2 regions of the Bradyrhizobium sp. Cp5.3 genome follow, and region 1 is predicted to be linked to the other one. Evidence: riboswitches for the same ligand, from Rfam matches in the RefSeq annotation. Region 1 holds a riboswitch; the other holds the start of a gene.

Region 1 (4,990 bases):
GCTGGCGGTCACCACATCGCCAACCGCGATCGTCACCCGCGTGCGAGCGAGCGGCGCGAGGCCTGCAAATCGTTCTGCTTCGGTCAGCGACGGAAACGGAACGAAGTGCATCACGATCCCCGTCGCAAACCACATCGCGAACAGCAGGCAGAACGCGATACCGAGCCAGCGATGCACGAGGACGATCGTACCCATCATGCGCCGGAGCTCACCATTTGAACGCCGCGGAGATCTCGTAGGTGCGCGGGGCTCCCAGCAGGATCTGATCGGGGTAGAACGGATCGCCCCAGATCGCATAGCGCTTGTCGGTGATGTTGCGCACGCGGAAGGTCAGGCGCGCCTGGTCGACGGCATTGAACACCGTCCTGGGAATGTCGACGAAGGCATAGACGTCGGCCACGGTGTAGGCCTTCAGCGTCACGACGTTTGCATCGGTGTTGAAGCGGTCGCCGACATGGCGGCCGACGATTCCGAGCTCGACCGGCAAGGGTGTGAAGAAGCGGTAGGACGCTCCCGCATTGGCGACGATGCGCGGCACGTTCGGCGGGGTGTTGCCGGAGAACGAGCCGCCGACGAAATTGCAATCGGCGTAACGCGCATCGACATAGGCGATGTTGCCCCACAGTCGCAGCGGATCAATCGGGCGGACCGACGCCGCGAGTTCAACGCCCTTCGACTCCTGGCGCCCGGCGATGTTGAGCTGCATGCCGCCGGCCGCGGCATAGACGTTCTTGCGCAGGATGTCGTAGGCCGAGAACGACCACTCCGCCCTGTTGTCCCAGAACAAATGTTTCACACCGGTCTCATAGGTGCGCGAGGTCGTCAGATCGAGCGGCTGGGTCGGCACGAGCAGGAAGATATTGTTGGCCGAGACGTCCGCGCCGGTGGCGTACTGACTGAAGAAGGTGAGGCCTGGAACAGCGTCCCAAGTGTAGCCGATGCGGCCCGTCACCGGCACCCAGGATTTCGAGAACGGGAAGTTCGCCTTCTCGAGGCCATTCACGTCGGTCGAGTTGCGGTCGAGCCCGATATGCTCGACGCGGAGGCCGCCGACCAGGGCAAAGCTGCGCGTGAGCTTCAGCCGGTCCTCGAACGACAGCGCCTCGTTGTCGATGCGCGCGGTTTGCTGCTGCGTCGTGAGCAGGCCGTAATAGCCGCGCACGGGATCGACCAGCGTGACGAGATCGTGGGGGAAATTGGCGGCGCCCGGCCGGACGAAGTCGAGATCGCTCACCGCAAGTGTTGTGACGAAGCGATTATCGAAACCTGCGATATTCGTATCCCAGGTCAGATCGGTGATGTTACCGGCCAGCCGCTGGCTATGCGCGACGTAAAAGCGCTCGCGATCGACCAGGTTCGAGCCAGAGTTGAACGCCTCGACCTCGTTGTTGAACCAGGTGCGCTCGGCGCCATAGCCGTAGGCTTGGCTCTTCAGGGTGAGGCCGGGCGCGAGCTTCAGCTCGAAGCCGCCGCGCAGCCAGACCTCCTGCGCAACGTTGCGGTTGTCGAGGACGTTGTAGTTGGTGTTGAAGGTGCGGTCGTCGATGGTGACCGCCCCGAGATTCGAGCCGTTGTAGTTCGAGATGTAATTGCCGGAGACGATGCCGCTCGTCGCGTGCGAGCCGCTGAAGGCGATCGGCACCAGCGGCGCGCCCCAATAGGCTTTTCCGCGGTCCTCGCGATACTCGATCGCGCCCCAGATCTTGAGGCTGTCGGAGATGCGGTAGTTGAGCTGGCCGGAGACGTCGAGCGTCCTGGTGTTGGTATCGTCGGCAAAGCCGTTGAGCGAGGATCGGCTGATGTCGAAGCGGTAGTCGAGGCCCTGGACATTGGTGCTGCCGCCGGAGCCGTAATGCGAGCGGAACGAGTTCAGGGAGTCCCAGGAAAAATCCGCCTCGTTCAGGACGGGTCCAGTATGCGGCTGCTTGGTGACGACATTGACCGCGCCGCCGGCGGCGCCCTCGCCCGACATCACCGAAGCCGGGCCTTTCACGAATTCCACGGCCTCCAGATTGGCCGTGTCCATGATGCGCGAGGTCATGTTCTGCGGGCCGATCTTGATGCCGTTGTAGAGCGTGTTGATCTGGCTGTTGGTGAAGCCGCGCATCGAGAAGGCCGACGGCTCGGCCGGATTATCGCCGGAGGTGACGCCGACCGCGCCCTGGGAGACCTCCGACACGGTGCGATAGCCCTGCTCACGCATGGTCTCGGCCGAGATCACCTCGACGGTCGCCGGGATCTCGCGCACGGTCAGGCCGAGGCGCGAGGCGCTTACGGCCACCACATTGGTGTTGAGCGGCGTCTGCGCCGTGGTGGGAACGGCGGGCTTCTGCGAGGCCGGCACCGCGGCAGGCCTGGTCGCCGCGGCACGGCGCGCAAGCCGTCCCTCGCTGCGCGCGGGCTTGGCCGGCCCGCGGGGCTGGGCGGGGGTCACCTCGACCGGCGGTAGCGGATCGCGGACCTGCTGCGCGAAAGCCGCGGGCATGTCGACGAATGCAATTGATGTGAGAGCAGCGGTCGCGAGCAGGAATTTGCGCTGGCGCGCGACGCGGATGGAAGACATGGTCCGAACCTCGGTGTGACGTCAGTGGCACGTCACAGCGAACCAGGTCTCACCTCCGGCCCTTTGGGCCTTTGCGATGAAGCCGAATGTCTGTACTCCCCGACCGACATTTTCGCGTGTGACCACGGCTGACGGCAGGTCTCCTGGCTTGCGGGTCATGACCGCTTCGTCGCCTTCCCGGGACCGAGGACCCAGTGGCTTCTGACGAAGGATTCTCCGCTCACAGTTGCGGGGGCAGCTACGGCATTGGGGAAACATCCCCGCACCGCATTCCCTTTTCATCCCCTTTCGGGGAAACCGTCAGGACCATCTAGGATTAAGACGCAGGCGGAGTCAATGTGCGCGAACTGCGGCGTTGTTGTCGCAGTGGCTTTCAGGAGACATCACATGGAAGGCGAGACCTTCCTCTGGCTGATACGTCATGCGGCTGTCGACGGCATCGCGGGCACGATCCATGCGCCGGACACGCCGGCCGATCTCGGTGACCGCACGCAGATCGACGCGCTGCGACGCTGCCTGCCGCCGGATGCCATGAGCTATGCCAGCCCGTCGCGCCGGACAGTCGATACGGCACGCGCATTAGGGCTCGATCCGGCGCTTGCTCCCGAATTCGGCGAGCAGGATTTTGGCGCTTGGACCGGCCAGCGCCACGACGCGCTCGCCGCGGCAGGTGGCGACGCCTATGCGCAATTCTGGAACGACCCCGCGCGCGGACGGCCGCCGGGCGGCGAAAGCTTTGAGGATCAGGTCGCGCGCGTCCGGAAGGGCCTCGCGCAGATCGGACCCGGTCCGGCCATTCTCGTGGTCCACTCCGGCACGATCCGCGCAGCGCTCTGCATCGCACTTGATCTCGCGCCACAGGCCGCCTTGCGCTTCGTCGTCGATCCGCTCTCCCTCACTCGCATCGACCGGCTCGCGGCGAGCTGGCGCGTCGTGTCCGTCAATCAGCGCTCCGGCTGAACATCAAGCCGGACGATCCGGCACATTGGCCTGTGCAAACGTCGCCATGCCGTTGTGAAGGCTGCACGCGAGCCGCACCAGCGGCAGCGCGATCGCGGCGCCCGATCCCTCACCGAGCCTGAGATCGAGCATGATCAGCGGCTGGACGTTCAGCGCGCGCAGAACCAGCCGGTGCCCCTGCTCCGCCGATTGATGTGACGGCAGCAGGAATGGCTGGCATGACGGGTTGAGGCGCACAGCCGCCAGCGCAGCAACCGAGACGATGAAGCCATCGATCAGCACCGGAATGCGGCGCTGCGCGGCGGCGATGATCGCGCCGCAAATGGCCGCGATCTCGAGGCCACCGACGGCGCACAGAATTTTCTCGGGCGACGCACCAGCAAGCCCGTGGCGCGCCAGCGCCGCATCGATCACGCGGGCCTTATGTGCGCGACCGGCCGCATCGACGCCGGTGCCGCTGCCGGCAATCTCCTCAGCACTCACGCCGAGCAGGCTAGCGGCAATCGCCGCCGCCGTCGTGGTGTTGCCGATGCCCATTTCTCCGAGGATCAGCAGATCGGGCCTTGATGCCTCCGCACGAACGACCGCGCGCTGGCCGGCTTCGAAAGCAAACGTCAGCTCAGAAGGCTCGAGCGCGGCTTCCACGCTGAAGTCGCGCGTTCCCTTGCGCGGCTTGTCGGCGACGACACCCGCCATCTCAGCCTCCGCCAGCGTGCCGGCGTCGACCACTTCAAGGTTCGAACCAAGCTCGCGCGCCAGCACCGAGATCGCGGCACCGCCAGATGCGAAGTTCGCCATCATCGCGATGGTCACCGCTTGCGGATAGGCCGAGACACCTTGCGCGACGATGCCGTGATCGCCGGCGAAGATGATGATCGGCACGCCGCCTGCGCGCGGCTGCTCGGTCGCCTGGAGACCGGCGAGCTCGATCGCGAGCTGCTCGAGCCGGCCGAGCGCGCCGGTCGGTTTCGTCAGTTGCGCCTCGCGCGCGATCGCCGCGTCGCGATGGACAGCGGAGATATCGGGGCATTTCCGGTAAACCCATTCGGGAAGCATGCTGCCTCTCTGCGTCACGGTCTGCGTTTGAGAATGTAGCTGTCCATGATCCAGCCATGGCGTTCGCGCGCCTGCTGCCGGGCGGCGACGATGCGCGGCCCGACGTCAGCGAGCGCGCCGGACATGATGATTTGATCAGGCATGCCGAGATAGGCGCCCCACCAGATGTGCAAGCCGTGCGGATCGAGCGACTGAAACGCCGCACCGCCATCGAGCATCACGACGACGGTATCGGCGCTTATCGGCCAGCCGCCTTCGCGTAGGCGCCGCCCCGTCGTGACCAGAAAGGGTTCGCCGATATCGTTGAGCGGCAGCGCATGCGCCGCGCACAGCGCCTGAATCGAGGTGATACCGGGGACCACCTCGATCTTCGGCAGCGGTTCGAGCCGGCGCGCAATGCGCAGCGAGGAA
Region 2 (4,990 bases), on a different contig from region 1:
AGCAGATGCGGAAGCTGTCCACAGCCCAATCAAGATAGGTCTTCCATTCTGATTTGCGCAGAGGCAGCCCCTCGCGAAGCGCCGCCTCGTCGATCTGTATCATGCCTGCTCCCGCAGCTTCGAGGTCGTGAACCTCGTCTCGGATGGCGAGCGCGATTTGGCGGCATGCCTCGCTTCGAGGAATATCGTCGCGGACGAAGGACCAGTTCAGGATGGTCACCGGTCCGGTCAGCATTCCCTTCATGGGCGTTTCCGTGAGCGATTGCGCGTATTGCCACCACTCGACCGTCATTGGCTTGGGTCGCGAGACATCGCCAAACAGGATTGGCGGCCGAACGCAGCGCGAACCATAGGACTGCACCCAGCCATGGTTGGTGAAGGCGAAGCCGGAAAACTGCTCGCCGAAATATTGCACCATGTCGTTGCGCTCGAACTCACCATGCACCAGCACGTCAAGGCCAATATTCTCCTGCCACCGGACCGCGCGCGCGGTCTCGTTCTGGAGGAACGTCGTGTAGGCAGCGTTGCTGAGCGTCCCACGGGTATGCGCTGCGCGCGCATTCCGGACCGCTGTCGTCTGCGGGAATGAGCCGATGGTCGTCGTTGGAAACGCCGGCAAATTGAAGCGCTGGTGTTGCGCCTCCGCACGCTTCGCAAACGGGCTGTTGCGGCGACGCAGGCTCGCATCGATTGCGGCGACACGCTGCGCCACTTTCGCATCGTGAATGCGGGGCGAACCCTTACGTGCGGCGGCGGCAATGTCAGATTCCTTCAGAGCCGTACCGCACGACTTCCGGCCGCCCGAGAGCGCCGCTCCCAGTGTTGCCAATTCCTCGATCTTTTGGACGGCGAAGGCGAGCCAGCTCTTGATCTGGGGATCGAACTTTTCCTCCAGGCCAAGATCGATCGGCACATGCAGGAGGGAGCAGGATGGCGCGATCTGCACGCGATCCCGCCCTAGCGCGTCGATCACGGGTTCGAGCCGATCGAGAACGCGATTAAGATCCGCACGCCAGATGTTACGCCCGTCGATCACGCCGAGCGAGATCACGCGATCGCGGGACAAGGCGGCAAGATCTGACAATTGCTCCGGGGCGCGGACGAGATCGAAGTGCAGGCCCGTGACAGGAAGCCCGAAGGCAGTATCGCGGTTTTCGCCGAGCGCACCGAAATAGCTCGCCAACATGATCTTGATCTGCGGCACGGATCTTGCGATCTCGGTGTAGGCGGAGCGGAGCGCGGCCTGAGCGGCAGCGTCCAGATCGAGCACAAGGCAGGGTTCGTCGATCTGGACCCAGTCCGCGCCCTGCTGGGCAAGTTCGCGAAGGACATCGACATAGACCGGGAGCAACCGCTCCAGCAGCGAGAGCGGTTCGAAGTCCGGTTCCTTGCTCTTGGCGAGCTTGAGGAATGTGACGGGTCCGATCAATACCGGCCGCGTCTGATAGCCGAGCGACTTTGCCTCTTCGTATTCCTCAATCGGTTTGCGTGAGGCGAGGCTGAATTGCTGATCGCGGCGCAGCTCCGGGACCATGTAATGGTAGTTGGTGTCAAACCATTTCGTCATCTCCTGCGCCGGTACGCCATGACCGTGGTGCGCATGCCCGCATGACGCTTCAGTTGCGTTAGCATCCGCGCCGCGCGCCATGGCAAAATAGGTTGCAAGCGGCACCGGGCCGTTTTTCCAGCCATAGACGTCCGGAATGGCACCGACCATCACGGACGTGTCGAGCACTTGGTCGTAGAACGAAAAGTCGTTCGAAGGAATCACGGTGACGCCGAGCCTTTTCTGCCGCGCCCAATTCGCAGCGCGCAGCGCCATGCCGGCCTCGATCAGCGAGGGTTCGTCCGATGCGCCAGACCAAAAGCGCTCGAGCGCGAATTTCAGCTCGCGTCGCGGACCGATACGAGGTGTGCCGAGAGTTGCAACAGGAAGAGACAGAGACATAGCATCAACCCCGTGGTTGGGGGCAGAGGCCGTGGCGGACGCATGCAGGGAAAGTCGCGCGAGCGACGGCTGCCTCGCGTACCACCGGGACACCCCGCCCGTGGACGAATATTTCGTCGGGGCAGGTCTCCTGGCTCGCGGGTCAATGTCGCTGTCTGGCCTTCCCGAAGCTGTATGGGCTTCAGTGACTTGAGTTGGACAGCGGCTCGCCGCTTACAGTTGCGGGGGCAGCGCCGGCATCGCACCGGCTTCCCTCTTAGCTCCGGATCAAGCGGGATCCGGAGAACCTCGACGCTTTCGATTATCTGCAAGACGGCCGCGCCGTCAACCTCTCACATGTGCGCGTCTGAACGGCGATCTGGACAGTGGAGACGTCCGACAGTTTCGCGACGGTGTAACGCTACTCGTCCTCAACTCTGCGTCTTCGAAACTCAATCGGCCCAAGTTGGTAGGTGTGCAAGCGTCCGAACCGTCAGTAACACGATGTTCCTTGTTGGCTATCCTTCGTCGCTGCCGCTTTCCTTGCGCCATAGGTCGAGCATGAACACGATCACGTCTCAGCATCTTGACCTGGCCTGCGTCGTAACGACGCGAGTTGTCGGATTTTCTCCCGCTACGAACCTGACGTGCGGCAGCAGGCAAAGGGCCGGCATCGCCATTCGGCTCGTCAAGTCGACTTTCCGCCAGAGACTCAAATGCGTGGTGAGCGAGGTTCCATGTGGCATCTCGATAGCCTTTCCGGAGGCGACTGAGGCCGATATCATGGACGTTTGCGCCTTTGCCGAGCAGAGACTGCAGCGGCTCCAACAGGAACCGCTCACGACGAAAATGGTCGAGGAGATTCTATCCGTCACTCCGGCAGAGCTTCGTTGCTTGACCAAGCAGGGCAGGATTCCACCCGTGGGTCGCGCCTTTTTCAGCCAGGGCAGGAAGCAGGTTGGCGTGTTTGTGTATGCGCCGGAGGTGATCTGCAAACTCGCCAAACAGTCGGACCAGATTTCCGAATGGCGTCGTGCCGCTGGAACGGCGGCAATGCCCTCCCACAGAAAATCGTCGCTCGCGCGCCAATCGGCCGTTGACACTTTCGAGTAAATGTCACTAGATATAGAGGTCACGGTTCCACTATTTCGCAAGATTTGGTGGCTAAGAGGGAAGCCGGTGAACTGCGTTTCGACGCGGAATTCCGGCGCTGCCCCCGCAACTGTCAGCAGCGAGCTGCTTCCGAACATCGTCACTGAGGTCATTAAAGGCCTCGGGAAGGCGGGAAGCATGCGACGACCTGCGAGCCAGGAGACCTGCCGCGACGACCTGAACGTCCACGGGCGGGGTGTCCCGGCGGTCGCTTGCATGCACCGTCCGGCACATGTCTGCCGGCGTTTCTGCGGCGCCCTCCTTTGCCCCGTTCGATAGCAACATGCATCACGGGGACCTTTGATGTCTTTGAACCTCCACGACGCGGAAATCGCTTCCGCTCCCATCATCCAGCTGCGTCCGGAATCGCTCGCGGGCACGCCAAGCGAGCCCGCCATGCAGATCATCCGTCGCAACGGCAAGGTAACGCAATTCGATTCGGCCAAGATCGCGGTTGCGATGACGAAAGCGTTTCTCGCCGTGGAAGGCAACACAGCAGTCGCCTCGCGCCGCGTGCATGAGAGCGTCGAGCACTTGACCGCTGATGTCGTAGCTGCGCTGACGCGCCGAGCTGGGGAGGGGCGCACGTTTCACATCGAGGATGTGCAGGACCAGGTCGAACTCGCGCTGATGCGCCGCGAGAATCACAAGGTCGCGCGCGCCTACGTGCTCTACCGGGAAGAACGGGCCCGCAAGCGCGCCGAAGCCGAGGCTGCGGCTCCGAAGGCCATCTCAAGCCAGCCTTCGCTCCACATGCTCCGCGACGACGGCAGCAACGTGCCGGTCGATATGGCCCGCCTCACCGCTGTGATCGCGGAGGCCTGCAATGGATTAGACGCGACCGATCCTGCGGCTGTGCTCGTCGAGACCACACGCAATCTATATGACGGCATCAGCCGCAACGAGCTTGCGCTTGCGCCGATCATGGCGGCACGCTCCCTGGTGGAGCAAGAGCCCAACTACGCCTATGTCAGCGCGCGTCTGCTGCTGGACAAGCTGCGCGGTGAAGTTCTCACCTATGTGCATCGGCAGCCGACGGAAGCGAGCCAGGCCGACATGGGCAGTCGCTACGCAGACTACTTCCCGGTCTATATCAAGACCGGCATCGCCGCCGAGCTGCTCGATCCCGAGCTGACCCGGTTCGACCTCAACAGAATCTCAGCGGCCCTGAAGCCGGAGCGCGATCTGCAATTCCAGTTCCTGGGCCTGCAGACGCTTTACGACCGTTACCTTCTTCACGTCTCCGGCAACCGTATCGAGCTGCCGCAAGCGTTCTTCATGCGGGTAGCTATGGGGCTTGCGCTCCGCGAAATCGACCGCGAGACCAAGGCAATCGAGTTTTACGATCTCCTGTCATCTTTCGACTTCATGGCTTCGACGCCGACGCTGTTCAATTCAGGCACGCCGCGTCCGCAGCTTTCATCTTGCTTTCTGACAACGGTAACCGACGAGCTCGACGGCATCTTCAAGTCGATCAAGGACAACGCGCTGCTCGCAAAATATTCGGGGGGTCTTGGCAACGACTGGACCCCGGTGCGGGGCCTGGGCGCGCACATCAAGGGCACCAATGGCGAAAGCCAGGGCGTGGTGCCGTTCCTCAAGGTCGCCAACGATACGGCGATCGCAGTCAATCAGGGCGGCAAGCGCAAAGGCGCGGTCTGCGCCTATCTTGAGACATGGCACGTGGACATCGAGGAGTTCCTCGATCTGCGCAAGAACACAGGCGATGATCGCCGCCGCACCCACGATATGAATACCGCGAACTGGGTCCCGGACCTCTTTATGCAGCGGGTGGAGGCCGACGGCGAATGGACTCTGTTCTCTCCAGACGAGGCGCCCGACCTGCATGATCTGTACGGAGAAGCGTTCAAGACCATCTATGAAGAGTATGAGGCCAAGGCCAAGGCCGGC

The links. A riboswitch is a leader RNA that binds a small molecule or an ion and turns the genes downstream of it on or off. The one in region 1 is predicted to bind cobalamin.
Region 2: it holds a riboswitch for cobalamin, as region 1 does, so the genes downstream of both, metE (5-methyltetrahydropteroyltriglutamate--homocysteine S-methyltransferase) here and K289_RS51845 (TonB-dependent siderophore receptor) in region 1, are expected to answer to the same signal.

The regions. Positions count from the first base shown of each region.
Region 1 is NZ_AUFA01000039.1:24,337-29,326, reverse strand. Features, by position in the region: gene K289_RS0133260 (PepSY domain-containing protein) at 1-198, opposite strand, end outside; gene K289_RS51845 (TonB-dependent siderophore receptor) at 209-2,563, opposite strand; cobalamin riboswitch at 2,679-2,880, opposite strand; gene K289_RS0133250 (histidine phosphatase family protein) at 2,951-3,523, shown strand; gene cobT (nicotinate-nucleotide--dimethylbenzimidazole phosphoribosyltransferase) at 3,527-4,579, opposite strand; gene cobF (precorrin-6A synthase (deacetylating)) at 4,594-4,990, opposite strand, start outside.
Region 2 is NZ_AUFA01000036.1:53,283-58,272, reverse strand. Features, by position in the region: gene metE (5-methyltetrahydropteroyltriglutamate--homocysteine S-methyltransferase) at 1-1,948, opposite strand, end outside; cobalamin riboswitch at 2,051-2,254, opposite strand; gene K289_RS0132470 (hypothetical protein) at 2,489-3,040, shown strand; cobalamin riboswitch at 3,046-3,266, shown strand; gene K289_RS0132465 (ribonucleoside-diphosphate reductase subunit alpha) at 3,383-4,990, shown strand, end outside.